2 regions of the Peribacillus sp. SIMBA_075 genome follow, and region 2 is predicted to be linked to the other one. Evidence: riboswitches for the same ligand, from Rfam matches in the RefSeq annotation. Region 2 holds a riboswitch; the other holds the start of a gene.
What was found. Region 2 has a riboswitch for glycine ahead of gcvT (glycine cleavage system aminomethyltransferase GcvT). Riboswitches for the same ligand answer to the same signal wherever they lie in the genome.
Positions count from the first base shown of each region.

Region 1: another riboswitch for glycine. It lies ahead of SB775_RS07435 (amino acid permease); the one in region 2 lies ahead of gcvT (glycine cleavage system aminomethyltransferase GcvT).

Region 1 is NZ_JAWRYN010000006.1:111,765-121,135, reverse strand. It holds gene SB775_RS07435 (amino acid permease) at 124-1,503, opposite strand; glycine riboswitch at 1,797-1,853, opposite strand; glycine riboswitch at 1,857-1,956, opposite strand; gene SB775_RS07430 (hypothetical protein) at 2,237-2,479, opposite strand; gene SB775_RS07425 (amidohydrolase) at 3,288-4,475, opposite strand; gene SB775_RS07420 (hypothetical protein) at 5,402-5,569, opposite strand; gene SB775_RS07415 (acetoacetate--CoA ligase) at 5,714-7,702, opposite strand; gene SB775_RS07410 (ATP-binding protein) at 7,809-9,080, opposite strand; gene SB775_RS07405 (acyl-CoA dehydrogenase family protein) at 9,310-9,371, opposite strand, start outside.
Region 2 is NZ_JAWRYN010000002.1:27,657-37,027, forward strand. It holds gene comGA (competence type IV pilus ATPase ComGA) at 1-312, shown strand, start outside; gene comGB (competence type IV pilus assembly protein ComGB) at 278-1,330, shown strand; gene comGC (competence type IV pilus major pilin ComGC) at 1,408-1,716, shown strand; gene comGD (competence type IV pilus minor pilin ComGD) at 1,724-2,167, shown strand; gene SB775_RS01875 (hypothetical protein) at 2,154-2,492, shown strand; gene comGF (competence type IV pilus minor pilin ComGF) at 2,440-2,919, shown strand; gene comGG (competence type IV pilus minor pilin ComGG) at 2,912-3,298, shown strand; gene SB775_RS01890 (YqzE family protein) at 3,421-3,606, shown strand; gene SB775_RS01895 (YqhG family protein) at 3,656-4,453, opposite strand; gene SB775_RS01900 (DEAD/DEAH box helicase) at 4,431-6,119, opposite strand; glycine riboswitch at 6,492-6,579, shown strand; glycine riboswitch at 6,583-6,665, shown strand; gene gcvT (glycine cleavage system aminomethyltransferase GcvT) at 6,802-7,908, shown strand; gene gcvPA (aminomethyl-transferring glycine dehydrogenase subunit GcvPA) at 7,926-9,272, shown strand; gene gcvPB (aminomethyl-transferring glycine dehydrogenase subunit GcvPB) at 9,265-9,371, shown strand, end outside.

The sequences.
Region 1 (9,371 bases), on a different contig from region 2:
TATGATCATCCAGATATCTTAAGCTTTTTATAACGGGCAGATTTTTTACTCACCGAGTTGGAAAATATGGAGCGGCAGCTATCTGGACAAACACCGTTAATGGAATCAAAGGGTTTCTTGCCACTAATTCCCCGCTGCCTCTCTCTGATTCGCCTGATCTACCTGCGTTTTGCGCATCTTATAAATCGCAACCAGCATAATAAACCAAACAGGAGTTACGATTAAGGCAACACGAGTATCGTTCGCAAGTGCAAGAACAACAAGGACGAACGCTAGGAAAGCAAGGATCAAGTAATTGGAAAATGGATAAAGTGGTAATTTAAATTTGTTCATTTTCACTAGATCTGGTCTTGTTTTACGATATTTCAAATGGCTGATGACTGTAATTCCCCAAATAAAAATGAAACATACTGTAGAAATACTTGTAATCAAGGTAAATACTCCTTCAGGCATTAAATAATTCAAAACAACGGAAATTAAAATGACAACCGTTGAAAAGACCAATGCATTGGAAGGTACTTTACGGTCATTAAGTTTTGCAAACGGTACAGGTGCATTTTTATCTTTGGCAAGTGAGTATACCATCCGGCTTGTACTGAAGATTGCACTGTTACATGCCGAAGCCGCCGATGTTAAGACGACAAAATTGATGATACCAGCAGCTCCAGCGATACCTACAGCCACAAATACTTGGACGAATGGGCTTTCCGTTGGGATGATTGCGTTCCACGGATAAACACTCATAATGACAATAAGTGCGCCAATGTAGAAAATTATAATCCGAATAGGAATATTATTGATCGCTTTGGGGATAACTTTTTCTGGATCCTCTGTTTCACCTGCTGTTAGTCCTACAAGTTCAATGCCAACAAACGCAAACACTACCATCTGGAATGAGAGGATAAAACCATTTATTCCATTTGGGAAGATACCTTCGTGACTCCATAGATTCGTGAAACTTGCTGAACCTGAATCAGTGGAAAAGCCTTTAATAATCATGAAAATACCGATAACAATTAGTGCTAGAATAGCTATGACTTTAATTAATGCGAACCAGAACTCCATTTCGCCAAAAAGTTTTACCGTTGCAAGATTCATAAATAGCAGAATGACAAGTGCAATTAATCCTGGCATCCACTGTGGTACAGAGGGAAACCAGTATTGAGTATAAAGACCAACTGCTGTTAAGTCGGCCATTGCGATTGAAATCCAGCAAAACCAGTAGGTCCAGCCGGTTACAAATGCCGCCATATTACCTAAATAGTCTCTTACAAAGTCGACAAAGGAGTGATAGTGCAAATTAGATAAGAGTAGTTCTCCAAGTGCGCGCATGATTAAAAAGCAAATGACGCCTGTAATCATGTAAGCAATTAAAATGGATGGCCCGGCTAAATGAATAGATTTTCCTGCTCCAAGAAATAATCCCGTTCCGATTGCCCCACCAATAGCGATGAGTTGTACGTGCCTGTTTTTTAGCCCTCTATCTAACTTTTGTTCCTGCATACGAATTCCCACTTTCTACTTTTATAGGATACTTGGATTTTTTCCCAATAAAGAGTCTGTCTTTCAATGAGTGTGAATTATTAGCGTACTGGGAAACTGTCCACCACTGTAAGCGCTTTCTTGGATAGGTACTAGATATAGTGAAATAGATCTACCAACCTTTTTGAAAATATAGCGTTAATTGTACAAATCAAAAGATAGACTCATTTATCACAGACCTTAATGCACCTCCTTTCTTTTTATCTTTCCTAATAAAAAAAGGACAGAGGAAAGATAGGGATTTTCCTACCTTCCTCTGTCCTTTTACCTGAGAGTTTAACTCCTTCGGTGGCCTATGGCTCTCTTCAGAGACGCGTCCTATTGTAGTCCTTTTACCTGAGAGATTAGTCCCCTGCTTTTTAGGGTTTGCTCCTTCGGTGCTAAACAATGTTTAGTCTCTCCCACAATCATCATCCGCTGATATAAAGTTGTTTTAATAGTTGTATACTATCGGTTTTTAATGGACATTTCAACGCTTATCTGAAAAAACTTTATTTTCTGAAATTTCACCACAGACAATTTTCAACTTTATGAACAGTATATATTTTAGAAGTTATTAGCTACGAAAAATCAAACTTATTAGCTGCTTTTCCATTTGCAAGGAATCCAAACAAGCTTATGTATAAGCGAAACATTTTTACATTTTTCCGATTGACTATAAGGCTAAATTTTCAAGATAGGAAATTACATAAGTCTATAGTTTTAACATAATTGATGTATGGAAAAAGAGAAAATTCGCGACACGCGAGAATGCTTGCAGCAGTAAAGATTGGTTAGAAGCTTCCTCCCTAAGTTCAGCAGTAGTTGCAGAAGCTTTCTCTTTTGCAACTTCCTCTTTGCCCCCACCACCTGCTATATTAGCAATGATGATAATTGCTAGAACCCATACCCACGACTTCTTTGGTTTCTTTAGTTTGATTTCCTTTTCCTTATCCATTTACCTCTTACCCCCATTTCAGTTTTGCAGACGGACTGTTGTAAACAGAAATAGAATAACATAATTTAGATCAATAAGGTTTATATTTATCATCACGTATTTATTTTCACTTTCTTTGTTAAATCATTATGTATTCGAACCAAATACAAAAAAGGAGGATTTAAGAATCCTTTATTTGGAATTTCGCATGAAAGGGAGTTAATGAATACTCCTAAGTAGTATAGTTTACAGTTTTGTCCAGATTAAAAAGAAAAGACCAAGTATTTAGGAGCTGAAACTATAACTTTTGGTATTGAACCACATCTATCTTTTCGGCCAAAAAACCCAAAGGTAAATAATTATTCTACAATACTTGACGTGTTCACAAAACGATTTTCCATTACTGTTTACCAGCGTCAAAATGGGACTTTAATTTGGTTAGCAGGCACCTTTTAAAACATGTCTATAAAGTATGATCAAATCTATGCCTTACCCTGATAAAATAACAGATTATAAGGGCGTGTTTAGATTTATCAAAACACGCCCTTATAGAAATTCAATTGAAGCATTCTTTTATAAAAGGGGATGATTTATTTGTATTCCCATTCATAAAAATAGGTGAAAATTCGAAGTTATCATTGCCTTTTCCCGTTAGCCACTCCATCCACCATGCATGAAAGTTTCCCTTCACACGGAGAGATCCGACTATCAGCTACAACCCATTCTTTAGCCTTTCTCGGTATCAGTTGCTTATTATCAATAGAATTATCTAATACAGCAAAGCATGTCATCATCTGTACCACGTCTTACAAATATTCTATTCTTTTTCCTAATCTAACTCATAATAACCACAAACAACATATCCTACTGCTTTTGCTGCCACGAGAAGGGCATCTTCATCGATATCAAATTTAGGATTATGATTAAAATAAGGTTTTTCTACTCCTTTAGGTGTACAAGCAATGTAAAAGAAGCAGGAAGGAATTTTTTCAGCATAGTAAGCAAAGTCTTCAGATGGCGGCATTGCTGGAAATTCCTTTACTTCTTTAATATCTTTATCATTTGCATTCTTAAGTGACTCGGCAACCTTTCCTGTTAATTCAGGATCATTATATAAAGGTGGATAGTCATTCGTATAAGTTAGATCACATGTTACACCAAATTCTTCTTCAAGTCCTTTTACAAGACGTTTAACTTCTTTTTCAATTTTATCTCTTGTTTCAACAGTCATATAACGAATATCGCCTTCAAGCTCTACGCTGTCTTTAATTATATTAAATGTTCCTTTTCCATCAAAAGATCCAATCGTAATCACACCAATATCAAAAGGACTTAATCGACGGCTAATAATCGTTTGAGCAGCGGTAACAAAATGAGCACCAGCGACAATGGCATCATTCGCTAGATGTGGTGAAGAACCGTGTCCACCTCTACCTTGAACTTTTAATTTCAAATAAGCCCTGCCGTTAAAAGAATATCCAGCATGATAACCAACAACTCCTGCTTCGTCCATTGGCAGCAGATGGATGCCAAATATATTATCTAAATCGTCAAGCACCCCGGATTCTACAATACTCTTTGCCCCGCCTGGCGGAACTTCCTCCGCATGCTGATGAATAATTTTGATTGTACCTGGAATTTCATCTTTTAATTGAATGAGGCAATCGGCTAAGACTAATAAGTAGGCAGTATGTCCATCATGACCACACGCATGCATAACGCCTTCATTTTTTGATTTAAAGGCTATATTCGTTTCTTCAACGATTGGAAGTGCATCAAAATCAGCTCGAAGACCGATGTTTTTTCCAGGCTTTCCACCTTTAATGGTCACGATAACTCCGTATCCATTACCTACATTAGATTGAACTTCTACGTCCTTTTCTTTATAAAAATCAATAATATATTGAGCTGTCTTTTCTTCTTTAAAAGAAAGCTCAGGATTTTCGTGTAGGTGCCTACGAATTTTAATCATTTCCTCTTTACGGGATTCTAGAATTTCCATTAATTCACTTCTCATAATCTCTTCATTCCTTCATTATTTTTTGAAAACGCCACTATATGTAGCGTTTTACATTTCCAACTGCTAATTATTCTGCAATAGGGTTCCGCTTACTACCAGCGGTGATTTTTTAGAAGCATTAGATGTTTTACCGGCATCTTTTGGCACCAAAAAGATAATAGATAATAGATAATATTAAATTCCAAGTCCAAATTTTGTAATTTTTACTCTTCAACACGAATCATCGCAAGCACGGCTACTAATAACCAAGTGATAACATACCTGATTGGAATGAATAAAATCCACGACCAACTTGTCTTTTTTTCAGGATAAGATCATATGTCAAGAATGAATGTTTTAGATAATTTAACCTTTAATTGATAATAGTTTTTTTAAAAGCATCTGAATATCTCTAAGGTAAATTTGATTATTCCAGTGTCTCTTCCAAATAAATAAAAGTGAAGATGATCTATCCCTGCTCTCCATAATGAGTAAACTTTAGTTCAAATGTGTTTTAAGTTTATCAATTACTCAGGGAAGTTTCACTAACCTGCCTTTTTATAAGCTTTCCCCTTATAAAGAAAAGCTACCGCTAGTTTAGTACATTTGTCCAAAATACCTTATAAGTCAAATTTCTCACCTGATACCAATCTTACTTCTAATGTCTTTTAAGAATGGTACACTAATTTCTATTGCTTTATCTGTTCATTCTTTTAAATTTTTATCCAGAGTTTTTGGAGAAGACATTAATTCATTATATTTCTCGCGCGATACTTCATTAAATCTATTCATTACATTAAACAATTCTTTTTTGGCTTCACCTCAGCCAATTCCTTGTAAATTTTGCTCTTTTATCTTTTCAGTTTCAGTATAAGATGTGAATATAATAGATGTATCGGGATCTTTTGGTGTTTCTTTTGGTAATGAATTAGTTTTGATTTTATTTATGAGTTTTTGTAACTTTTTGGCTCTTCAATGGATGGAATTATATTATAATACCTTTTACTCATTTTCCGACTATCTAATCCAGGTAATACAGCAGTCTCTTCTTGTATTTTGTACTCTAGTAATAGGAATGTTCCCCCATAGTTATGATGGAAACTTTCAGCAATATCTCTAGCAATTTCTATATGCTGAACTTGGTCTTTCCCTTTATATTTAGAAATTTATCACCTCCAGAAACAAAAAAAGACCTTATGAGAATAAACTCATAAAGTCTTATAAAAAAGACGGAGCTTTTTGCTCCGCCTGGGATGTCAGAATATTTTTTTCTCATTCAACTCGAGAGCTAATTCTTTGAAAAACTGAAGCGATTCTGGATTTCCCATGGAGTCTGCATTCACCACTTTATCAAACTCGAAACCTAGCAACACTTTGCGTATCGGTACTTCCATTTTCTTTCCGTTCAAGGTTTTAGGTATTTGTTCAACGACATGGATCTGGTCTGGGATAAAACGAGGGGACACATGTCCTCGGATTTGTTCATTGATTTTCGATGTCAATGCTGCATCCAGGATTTTACCAGGCTTAAGGACGACGAACAGCAGCAAGGAAGAACCGCGGCCAAGCACTTCTCTATCAATGGCAAGGCTTTCCATAACTTCATCGATCGCTTCGACGACGCGGTAGATATCGCTAGTCCCCATCCGTACACCAGAACGGTTAATGGTCGAGTCGGAACGTCCATAAATGACGCAGCTGCCCTTGTCGTCGATCTTTATCCAATCTCCATGTTTCCATATTCCAGGATACGTATCGAAATAACTCTCGTAATATCTTGACCCGTCTTGATCATTCCAGAAGTAAAGCGGCATGGACGGCATCGGTTTAGTAATGACCAATTCACCGACTTCATTAATCAATGATTGACCTTGTTCATCAAAGGCTTCTGCACGAACACCTAATGCCCTTCCTTGTATCTCCCCGATTCTTACAGGTAATGTTGGAACACCACCTACAAATCCGGCACAAACATCGGTTCCGCCACTAGATGAACTGAGCCATATATCTTTCTTGACATTCTCATACACCCATTTGTATCCGTCACCTGACAATGGAGCCCCAGTTGAAAAAAGAGCCTTCAATTTTGTTAAATCATATCTTCCCATTGGCTTGATTCCTAACTTCATGGAATTCGTAAGGAAAGGTGCACTTGTTCCAAAGAAAGTCATGCCTGTGTCTTCAGCCAATTCCCAAAGGGCATCCATATTCGGAAAGGCAGGGCTGCCGTCATAAAGAACAATCGTCCCTTCATTAAGCAAACCTCCCATTAGTAGATTCCACATCATCCAGCCTGTCGTCGTAAACCAGAATACCGTATCCTCGGAAGTCATGCCTTGATGCAATCTTGTTGATTTAAAATGCTCCAATAATATACCGCCATGCCCTTGTACAATTGGTTTTGGCATTCCGGTTGTACCTGATGAATAGAGAATCCAAAGCGGATGATCGAACGGAACACTTTCAAAAGATAATTCCGCCGTTTCTTTTAATAGGTCTTCCCAAGGGATTGTATTTGCCAGATTCACTTCCACAACCTTTTTTTCTATGTAAGGAACCAACACGGTATGCTTAACAGTGCCCAATTCCTGTTTAAGCTGTGAAACAACGGATGTTTTATCATATACTTTTCCGTTGTACTGATACCCATCAACCGCCAGTAATAAAACCGGTTCAATCTGTTTAAAACGATCAATGACGCTTCTTGCACCAAAGTCAGGAGAACAACTGGACCAAATGCCACCTATACTTACTGTTGCCAAGAAAGCTATGACCGCTTCAGGTATATTTGGCATATAGGCAACAACACGGTCACCCGGTTTCACACCAAGTTCCCTTAATGAATGGGCGACAGAAGCCACTTTTTCTTTCAGCTCTTTCCAGCTAATCTCTTGCTGCCTGATATGTTCGGAACGAAAAAAAATCGCCGTTTTTTCTTCTTGAGCATTCAATAATGCATTTTCAGCATAATTAAGCCTTGCCCCTTCGAACCATTTCGCGCCTGGCATGGCTTGCTCCGCTAAAACCCTGTCATATTTCCTGGCGGCTTTTACATCACAATAATCCCAAATTGAAGCCCAAAATTCCTCCAGTTCATCAACCGACCATTTCCATAATTCATGATAATCATGAAATGATAAACCTTTCTTTTCTTTTAACCATTTCACATATTGAGTCAATACCGTGTGCTCGATTTGTTCTTTTGTCGGTTCCCAAATGATTTGTCCGTCTGTAAGCGATTTCATTCAATCATCTCCCTTAGGTATCAAATGCATCATTGAATATTTCATAATAATTGGCAATTAAATAAATTGTAATGTATGAGAATAAAACCGTCAATTTACACTATACTCAAATAGGCTCAAATCTATGAATGGGCAGATTAATGGAGAAACATGTGCCTTTCCCTTGAACACTTGACACATGTATCGTTCCATCCATGCTTTTGATGACGCTATATGAAACCATTAGGCCTAATCCCGTTCCTTTATTTTTTGTCGTAAAGTAAGGCTCACCTAGACGGTATATTTGTTCCTGTGTCATTCCAATTCCTTGATCTTGAATCATAATTTGGATGTTGGTTGCGTCGGGAATTAAATGTATGTATATTTCGCCATCATCTTGCATCGATTCTAAGCCATTCTTTAATATATTGAACAGGCACTGTTGAAATTTCTTCTTTTCCCCCATTATATAATATGCTTCTTCTTCAAATAAGGACAACTTCAATCCAGTTCCATTATCGTTAGCCAAGGGTTTTATGCGGTTGACGACATGCTGAATTTCCTCGGATACCCTTAATCGTTCCTTGTTTTCAGGGCTTACGGCAGCAAATGTCAAATAATCATTAATGACATCCGTGGCCCGATCTAATTCATTCAGCGCAATATTTGCATACTGGACCTTTGTATGTGAAGAAACGTCTTCGCTTAACATTTGTATATATCCCCTAGTAACTGTAAGGGGGTTTCTGACTTCATGAGATATGCTTGCAGCCAGATGACTAACGATTTGCAATTTTTCCGCTTTCACTAATTTCTCGAGAACCTGAAAATTAGTCAGGATGACTTCCCATAATAAAATTACAACAACGATTCCTATGACTTGGATGGTGAAATATTGTTTCCAAAGACTAATGCCAATAGTAAGTTCAAATATTTGTGTTGAAATAAACTGTGTGAGAGTGTGAACAATAAAGATTAAGGATATGCCGATGAGGATTTTTTTACTGACAGACATTTTTAAATAGTATTTAGATATAAAAAACAGGGAAACTCCCATTAGCGGAAAAGAGATGCATGATACATAAAATCCATTTTCCCCCCCTGTTATATAACGGATAAAAAGAGTGATGACTATTAATATGATACCTAACCTATAGCCTCCATATAAACCGCCTAAAAGAAAAGGGATCCATCGAAGATCCCAAACAAAATCCTCTTCTATGACCACTGGGAATAGCATGCATAGAACAAGTGAAAGAATAGGAAAAATGGTTAAGAACGATCCTTTTAATGCATCTAAACGGTACACGTACTTTACTAGATAGCTCATTTGCAATAAAAAGAGCGGAAAAAGGATAATTAAAAAGTTAATCAGTAAATCTTTTGTTAACAGATTCATTTTCACACCGAACTTTCGATATTTTCCGAAGATTTAAAAAGGTATATAAATCATAACAAGATAGAGAATGATAAGCTAGTAAAAATTTCAGGTTGGAATTAAAAAGAGATAGCTAAAGCATGGAGGTACCAGAACAAATAAACGGTTGATTAAGAGTTAGTAAATAAACAGGAAAAAACTGAAACGACGAAGTCATTTCAGTGCAAATAAGGAATATCCGAATACTCACTTAATAAAGAGCGGATTTTGCGAGCATCGTAATTGTCGCATCATCCATCGGAGGATTATGAA
Region 2 (9,371 bases):
GTCAGCCTGCTTGAAATTGAACAGAGTTTGATTGGCGTGACAGCACAGCGGCTGGTTGAATTAAGCTGTGTACCATGTAAAGGCGACTGTGCTATTGCTTGCCAAATGACTGCCAGGAACAAAAGGGCAAGTGTGTATGAATTGCTTTATGGAAAAAGCATGGCCAATGTCCTTCGGATGATGGGGGATGAAAAAGGAAGGGGTACGGTAAGCTACCGCCAATTGAAGGATGAAATAGGAAAAGCGGTTGCAATGGGCTATGTGGATTCCCTGGAATATGAACGGCTGGTATACGATGAAGCAAAAAAGTAAATGGCAGCTAAAAGAACAGGCGGTCTTTATTTCGAAACTAGGGGAATTATTAAGTCATGGTTATCCCTTGGTGGACGCATTACATTTTCTGGAATTCCAGGAATCGAAGAAGAAAGCGGAAGATTTCGCTCAGGCCATAAAGGATTTAAGGAATGGATATCCGTTGCACCAGGTGCTAATTCACCTTAATTTTCATCCGCAGCTTGTAAGTTATATATTTTATGGAGAGCAATACGGCGACCTGGATCGGGCGTTGATAGAAGGAGGGCAATATTGGAAGAAAAGAACGGAGGATATGGATAAAGTAAAAAAGTTAATGGTCTATCCCGTATTCTTAGTCATTTTTGTAAGCATCGTTTTTTATATACTTCAGAGTGTTCTCCTTCCTAAATTTCAGGCAATCTATTTCACGATGGATGTCGATCAGAATGCAATCTTGAAATTAATGTCAGCTTCTACATTCATTCTCCCAGTCCTCCCCTTCATATTGCTTGGATTGCTCCTATTCCTGTATGTGCTCAAACGATTTTGGTTCAATGAATTATGCCCATTAAGGCAGCGGCGGATTTTGATGGGCATTCCGATATTCGGGACCTTCATCAAGTTATACGAAACTTATTTCTTTGCAAGCCAATTCAGCGGTTTGCTTTCCGGAGGGCTTTCGATTAACGAAAGCATCAAATTATTCTCTAAAAACCAGCAACAGCCTTTTTACCAAAAACTATGCTCTATCATCAAGGATGATCTGACTGAGGGAAGATCGCTTGAAATGATCTTTAAGGAGCTCCCCTATTTCGATGGAAACTTACCGGTGGTTGCTGCAAATGGTCAAAAATACGGCAGACTTGATGCAGAGCTGCATCATTACAGTCGTTTTTTACTCGAGAAAATTGAAGAGAGAATGAATGCAATCTTGAAAATCATTCAGCCTCTTATGTTTTCCTTGATAGGTCTTTTGATCGTTTCCATTTATTTAGCGGTTTTGCTGCCAATGTTCTCTCTGCTCGAAGGTATATAGTGTTTAGCACTGCATTCAGGAGGTGAAATTGCCCTGAAATCAAATGGTGCCAAATGGTTTCAGGGCAGGATGATATGATGAAGAAAATGATGAATGAACGAGGTTTTACACTAATTGAGATGCTTATTGTTTTACTTGTAATATCCATTCTTTTGATTATAACAATCCCAAATATCACGAAGAATCAATCTACAATCCAGTCTAAAGGGTGTGAAGCATTCGTTAAGATGGCTCAAGCACAGGTTCAGGCATATGAGATCGACAATGCTAAATTGCCCGCAAGTATCGATGAATTGGAAAGTCAAGGCTATCTCAAACAGACATCTTGTCCTAATGGGAATGCTATTAGTTTGGATAACAAAGGAAAGGTAACGGTCGTTGAGTAGGAGAAAAGTGAATATACGGCATTCCAATGGGGGGTATACCCTGTCTGAAACCCTTATTGTCCTCGTTATTTTTATACTCCTGATTTCCATCAGCCCAAATTTATATCCAAGCTTCACAAAAGGGATGGAAATCAGGTTATTTCTTTCTCAATTCCATGAAGATCTTTTCTACGCACAACAGTATGCCATCAGTCATGAGAGCTTGATTTACCTCCATATTGATAATACCAATAAGTTTTATAGTGTTTCGTCATATAAGGAGGGAACTCTTCTAGAGAGAAGCATACCAGAGGATATACAGTTCTTAAGTGGAACATTAGGGTTCAGCTTTCATTTTAATCAGTATGGAAATGCTTCAAAAGCTGGAACGATGATGGTTGACACTTCAAAAGGAAAGTACAAATTGGTCCTCAATATCGGTAAAGGGAGGTTCAGGATTGAGAAATTGTAAGGGTTACGTCTACCTTGAGATTATTGCCGCATTTTCCATTTGTATTTTCGTGGTCCTTTCCATTTTACCGATTCTTGAAGAGTTGATGACACATCGTAAAAATATTGTCATAAGGACAGAAGCCCACCATTTATTATATGAAAGATTGACGGCGTTCATCGATGGGGAGATACAAGCTGTTGGACAGGATATCATTTACCGAAGAAAATCCTATGAATTGATATGGAGGGACCATGGGGATTTCCCTGGGATGATTGAAGGGTGTGTATGTTATGAAGATGAATCTGGTAAATATGAATCCATTTGTGATGCTGCGAAAAAATGATGGTTTTACGATGATCGAAATGCTTTTTTCTTTAATGATCTTAATGACGACGTCTCTTTTTGTATTAGAACTTTTTTCAACCATTCATACCCAGGTGAGGTCCATTGACAAGTTACATCCTAAAGAGTGGGAGGTCTTTACTATGCAAATGCAGCAGGAGGTCCGGAGTTCAATAGATCAGGATGTAATGGGAAATAAATTATATTTGCTTTCAGGTGAGCAATTATCATCCATTGAACAATATGAGGATAAGGTCCGAAGGCGAGTGAATGGTATGGGGCATGAGGTCATCTTGCAGAACATTTCGGAATTCCAGGTCGAGAAGGATGGCGGTGTCATTGTTTTAAATATAACGGATAAAGCAGGGACTACTTTCAGTCGAAGATTTCATCCTTTCTTTAAAAATGTGAAGAAAGTCGATGAATAATCAAAAAGGAGTCGTTTTCCCGATGGTAATGATTGTAGCAAGTGTTTTCATCATGTTGACGATATTGATGATCGATCAATTTATCCTCGATAAAAGGTTTTATAAAGAAGTGGAAGAATCGCTTGTGGCCGACCATCTTGTACATCTCGCCGTTAAGGATGTGACGGAAGAGCTGGGGGAAGTGATCCTGGACATCATTCAGGGGGAAATCTCATACCCAAATGGTGTGGTGAAGTATTCCTTAACGAAGCAAGACGGTCCTTACGTCTATCTCGAATTTTCTTCCACAACTAAAAATGGCCGCGTTGGCAGGGTCATCATTCAATATGATAAAGAAGCGGGGAGAGTGATAGAATGGATAGAAAAGCAGGCTATGTAATACTCAAAGATCAACTCTCTTTTTAAAACGCTGACCCATTTTCAACGATTTACGTGTTTAACGAACAAGAGAAGGATTAAAAGAAGCGCTAGCCGGGCATACTTTGCATAGGGTGATTTTAAATGTCTACAAACGCTTATATTAAATATCTGACGCAACAGCTTGTCGAGTATTTTAATCTGACCAAAAAAGAACGAAAAGAAAAGCGCCGTCATAGAAAAGAGGATAAAAATCATGGTATATCCCATTGGTTTGGCATTGTCCCTTTTGCTTTGTCGATGTTCGTAAGGAAAAATATCAAAAAATAAAACAGATGTCCTAAACTTAGGACATCTGTTTTTTTAAGTATGGTTTTTACTATCCCAACGCCCTATCTGAAAGGTAAAACAAACCTCCGTTGATGATGGATATTCGGATGTTCGGTTCGTATTGAGCTTTTAAGGCTTCTTTTTCGGTAAAATAACTCTCACTTTTTTCGTCCATGTCCTTGTAAAAATGCTCCAATAAGTTCAAGTCATTCTGCCAGCGCAGCATGGCTTCTTCCGCCCAAGAATGGTCATCATCCTCGAAGCTCCTTCTAATGTATGTATCCAGTCTTGCCAATCCACTCTTCGGCATGATGAGCGGTGAAAGCGTAAACGAGTAATCCGGTATTTTTGGGGTGACCTTAACCGGTAAAACCCGATGGTGAAATCCTTCCATGATTTCTCCTGAAATTAAATTCAATCCGATGGACATAAAAGTATCTTTTTTACGATCGCATTGGTAGGATATTTTCACATTCAGGGTAAGCCATGGGAACAATGGATTATTCCCGCCCATTGATGGAGGAGTATCTTCAAAAAGTCTAGTATACCCTGCCAGCTTTTTTGTTGATTGAATAATCTGATGGAGCCGAGGGGAGCCAAAATGAATCATTTCTCCCTTTAGGTCGGGTGGGGCTTGTTCTGGATCGGTAATGAAAGTCATCTGGGCTGGGTTCGGAATGCCACCCGTTTTTTCCAGGTAGTGCCAATAAAAGGGCCGGTTCATTAATTCTTTATCCATTTCTATCGTTAGTTGAACTGTAAGGTGGGTTGGTTTATTATCCAGTATTTCACATTCATTGGCTTTAAAGTAAGTTATTAAAAAATCATGAATTTCCTGTTGCTGCATGAACCTCACCTTCCTTCATGGATTGAGCGAATTGGATCATCGATGAAAAATTATCCATCTTGATTTTCATTTCGCCCTCTGTTTTGGACTCGCCGACCACATCAATTAAATATTCTTCAATGTTGTTAATATCCAGTTTGGTTAGAATATCATCCAATTCACCAATTACTTTTTCAAATAAATTAATTTTTTCGTATAGTAACTTTAGAATATGTTCTTCAACAGTATTTTTCGTGGCAAAGTTATAAATCCTGACATCCTCTTCCTGTCCAAGGCGGTGAATCCGCCCAATTCTTTGTTCAAGCCTCATGGGGTTCCATGGCAGGTCAAAATTAATCAAGTGATGGCAGAACTGAAGGTTTATCCCTTCCCCGCCAGCTTCTGTTGCAATTAATACCTGAATTTTCTTTTGGAATAATTCTCGCATCCAGTCTTTCTTTCCACGTTTAAATCCGCCTCGGAATGGGACTGAAGAAATTCCATTCTGTTGAAGGTACCATTGTAGATAAAGCTGAGTCGCTCGGTATTCTGTAAAGATAATCACTTTGTCATCAATTTTCTTGATCAATTCCAAAGCTTTTTCAGCCTTTGAATTCTGAACCGTTTCATTCACTTTTGTAAATAAATCATCAAGCTTTGCCAAAAAGTCAGGGGTAGGCTGGTCGTATTTGGCTTTCATGTTTTTTAAAGTATAAAAGACCGCCTCTCTGCTGCTGCAGGCTTCTCTTTGGAGAGTGAGAGCTGAAAAGGCGCTTCCTTTTGTTCCATCAGAAATAGGTTTGAATTTTGAAACTGCATCGTACAATGCCTGCTCGGTTGGAGAAAATTCAATGGTGATGGTTTCCACATGCCTTTTTGTCCATTCAATACCAGTATCGGCCCGCCGGTTTCGAATCATCACAGTGTTGACCAATTCCTTTAGGTGTTCATCTTCAATTATGTTCCGTCCTTTCCCTTTATATTTTTCCGAAAAGAGTGAGGCATTTCCCAAGTGGCCTGGTTTCAATAACGAAACGAGGTGAAAAATTTCCTCGACTTTATTTTGAATGGGAGTAGCTGTCAGGAGTAAACAAAATTTCTTTTTCAGATTTTGGACGAATTCATAGTTCTTCGTCTTATTATTTTTAAGTTTATGAGCTTCATCAATGATGATGAAGTCATATTCCTGATTGAAAATGATATCACGATGTGGAGCGCGTTTCGCTGTATCAATGGATGAAATGACCACATCACAGGAGTCCCATACATAACTTTTTCTCTGAACGACTGCCGGAATATGAAACTTCGTATTCAATTCAAAAGCCCATTGTGTTACAAGGGAAGCTGGTACAAGGATCAATACCTTCTTTACAAGGCCTCTGATCATATACTCCTTTAGGATCAAGCCGGCTTCAATTGTTTTTCCGAGACCTACTTCATCTGCTAAAATGGCCTTTCCATTCATCTTTTCCACCACTTGCTTTGCAGCTTCCAATTGATGGGGAAGCGGGGTTAACTGAGGAAGGTGCTTGGGTGCCTGTAAACCTTCAAAATCAGGAATGATGAGATTTTCCTCCATTTTAACCGCCAACTTATAAAGCTCCCAATTTCCCCATGGACCATCATTTTCCACCTTTTGTAAAAACTCGTCATTCCATTCAGAATTGAAGGATATATTGATTTTCATAGAAATAACTCCCTCTTAAATCATAAATTCCTTAATATAAGGTCAAAAACCGAACATTTCATATGTGAAGTAAGAAAAATATTTCTCTTCAAAAGATATTGCAGAGATAAGTTTCTTAGGGTAGGATATAAGTATATTTAGAAAATTCCAATTTCCAAACGCTAAAAAGAATTTTTGTATCGATTTGCAATTCGCGTTTTCTTAGTATGGGCTATAGGTACCTGCTTTATCCAAGATTACCGAAGGAGATCATTTAAACGTTTTTCTGGAGTTTTTGGAGATTTGGCAGAGAATGCATTCTATGATGCTCAAAGGTTTTACTAATGGGTGGGGCTTATTCGCTTAATTTCATTGGTAGACCATAATATGCGGGTGAAGATAAGGGGAGAGACTACGGATGTAGCGCCGAAGGAGCAAACTTAGCAGTGAATCTCTCAGGCAAAAGAACTCTTATTGGACGCAACTCTGGAGAGCGCCGCCCGTTTGGGACGGCCACCAAAGGGGAAAACCTATTATATAGGTAAACTTTCAGGTTTCAGGACAGAGAAAAAGCTCAAACGGGCTTTCTCTGTCCTTTTTTGTGCTTTTTTTACATCATGAATCAGAATATCTGATGCGTAAGGACAAAAAGCTTTGATAATGAAGCCAATTTAATTTTAAAAAATCTGAGGGGGGTCATTTTTTGACCAATTTAAAAAGAACACCACTATTTGAGGTTTATCGTGAATACGGAGGGAAAACGATTGATTTTGGCGGCTGGGAACTTCCTGTCCAATTTTCGGGTATAAAGGACGAACATGAAGCCGTACGTACAAAAGCGGGTCTGTTCGATGTATCGCATATGGGGGAAGTTGATGTTAAGGGTCCTGGGAGCCTTTCCTTTTTACAGAAGATGCTGACTAATGATATATCAAAGCTGCAAACGGGCGGTGCCCAATATTCGGCCATGTGTTATGAAAACGGCGGGACGGTTGATGATCTCATCGTTTATAAAAGGGCGGAAGACGACTATCTGCTCGTGGTCAATGCAGCGAATACAGAAAAAGATTTCGATTGGCTGCAAGCTAATCTAACGGAAGATGCCCAGATTACGAATGTATCGAGTGACTATATACAGCTAGCACTTCAAGGACCATCTGCAGAGAAGATATTGCAAAAACTTTCAGAAAATACTGCCTTAAGTGAAATTGGATTTTTCAAGTTCAAGGAGAATGTCATGATAAATGGTATCTCCACATTGGTATCCCGTACTGGATATACTGGTGAAGATGGTTTTGAAATATATAGCGACAGTGAAAACGGCCCTGCCCTTTGGAAGGCGATAATGGATGCCGGAAAGGAAGAAGGGATACAGCCGATTGGTTTAGGTGCTCGTGATACCCTGCGTTTTGAAGCGAAACTGCCGCTGTATGGGCAGGAGCTTTCAGCGGACATTACTCCAATAGAAGCCGGGATTGGTTTTGCGGTAAAAGTGGATAAGGAAGCCGATTTTTTCGGGAAAGCCGTTCTTGCTGAACAAAAGGAGAAAGGGGCACCCCGGAAGCTTGTGGGAATTGAAATGATTGACCGTGGCATTCCTCGTCATGGGTATAAGGTCTACAGCGGGGACAAAGTCATTGGGGAGGTCACGACTGGTACCCAATCACCAACGTTGAAGAAAAACGTAGGATTGGTACTTATCGATAAGGAATATTCGGTGCTGGATGCGGAAATTGAAGTGGAAATCCGTTCCAAACGTTTGAAAGCCGTTATAATACAAACACCTTTTTATAAAAAACCACGTAAATAGAGGGGAATGGTCATTAGATGAAACATCGTTATTTACCCATGACAGAGCAAGATAAACAAGAAATGCTGGAAGTTATAGGGGTACCTGCTGTTGAAGAACTTTTCAATGATATCCCTGAAAGTGTTCGCTTTCAAGGAGAATACGATATCAAACCTGCTAAATCGGAACCTGCATTAATGAAAGAATTATCAAGGCTTGCTGCCAAGAATGCGGATCTTAAAAACTATGCTTCCTTCCTTGGTGCGGGTGTCTATGACCATTATGCACCGGTCATCGTCGATCACGTTCTTTCCCGTTCTGAATTTTATACGGCTTATACTCCCTATCAGCCCGAAATTTCACAGGGTGAGCTGCAGGCCATCTTTGAATATCAAACGATGATTTGTGAGTTGACGGGTATGGACGTAGCTAACTCCTCCATGTATGACGGCGGGACTTCGCTGGCTGAGGCGGCCATGCTTGCTTCAGGTCAGACTCGGCGCAAGAAGATTCTCATTTCAGGAGCAGTTCATCCTGAATCAAGAGAAGTTGTGAAGACATATGCGAAAGGGCAACGCGTGGAAGTGATTGAAATTCCTTATAAAGACGGTGTGACGGACATGGCTGCTTTAAAGGAATTAATGAATGATGACATTGCAGGAGTGATTGTGCAATATCCGAATTTTTTTGGACGGATAGAGCCATTGAAAGAAATGGAAGAAATCATTCATGGCGCCAAGTCCATGTTTATCGTTTCCAGTAATCCGCTTGCACTGGGGGCTTTGACACCCCCAGGTTCACTCGGTGCAGATATCGTAACGGGAGATGCTCAGCCATTCGGCATTCCAGCGGCATTCGGGGGACCTCACTGTGGATATTTTGCCGTTACTAATAAACTTGTTCGGAAAGTTCCGGGCCGGCTCGTCGGTCAAACGGTGGATGAAAATGGAAAAAGGGGCTTTGTGTTGACGCTTCAAGCTCGTGAACAGCACATTCGCCGTGATAAGGCCACATCCAACATTTGTTCCAATCAAGCGTTGAATGCCTTGGCAGCTTCTGTTGCAATGACGGCGCTTGGGAAAAAGGGTGTCAAAGAAATGGCCGTGCAAAATATTCAAAAAGCACACTATGCGAAAAAAGCTATAAAGGCAAAAGGGATAGAAGTGATGTTCGACGGTCCTTCGTTCAATGAATTTGTCATTAAACTGCCTGCTTCGTTTTCAGAAATCAATAAAAACCTTTTTGAAAAAGGGATGATTGGCGGCTTCGATTTAGGGACGGTTTATCCTGAGCTGAAAGACCATATGCTGGTTGCGGTAACGGAACTTAGAACAAAAGAAGAAATCGATGCACTTGCGCAGGAATTGGGGGATCAACATGAATAATCAAGATCAATCACTCATTTTTGAAATCAGCACTTCCGGTCGAATCGGGTACAGTCTGCCAGAAATGGATGTTGCAACTATTCCGCTCGAAGAAATTCT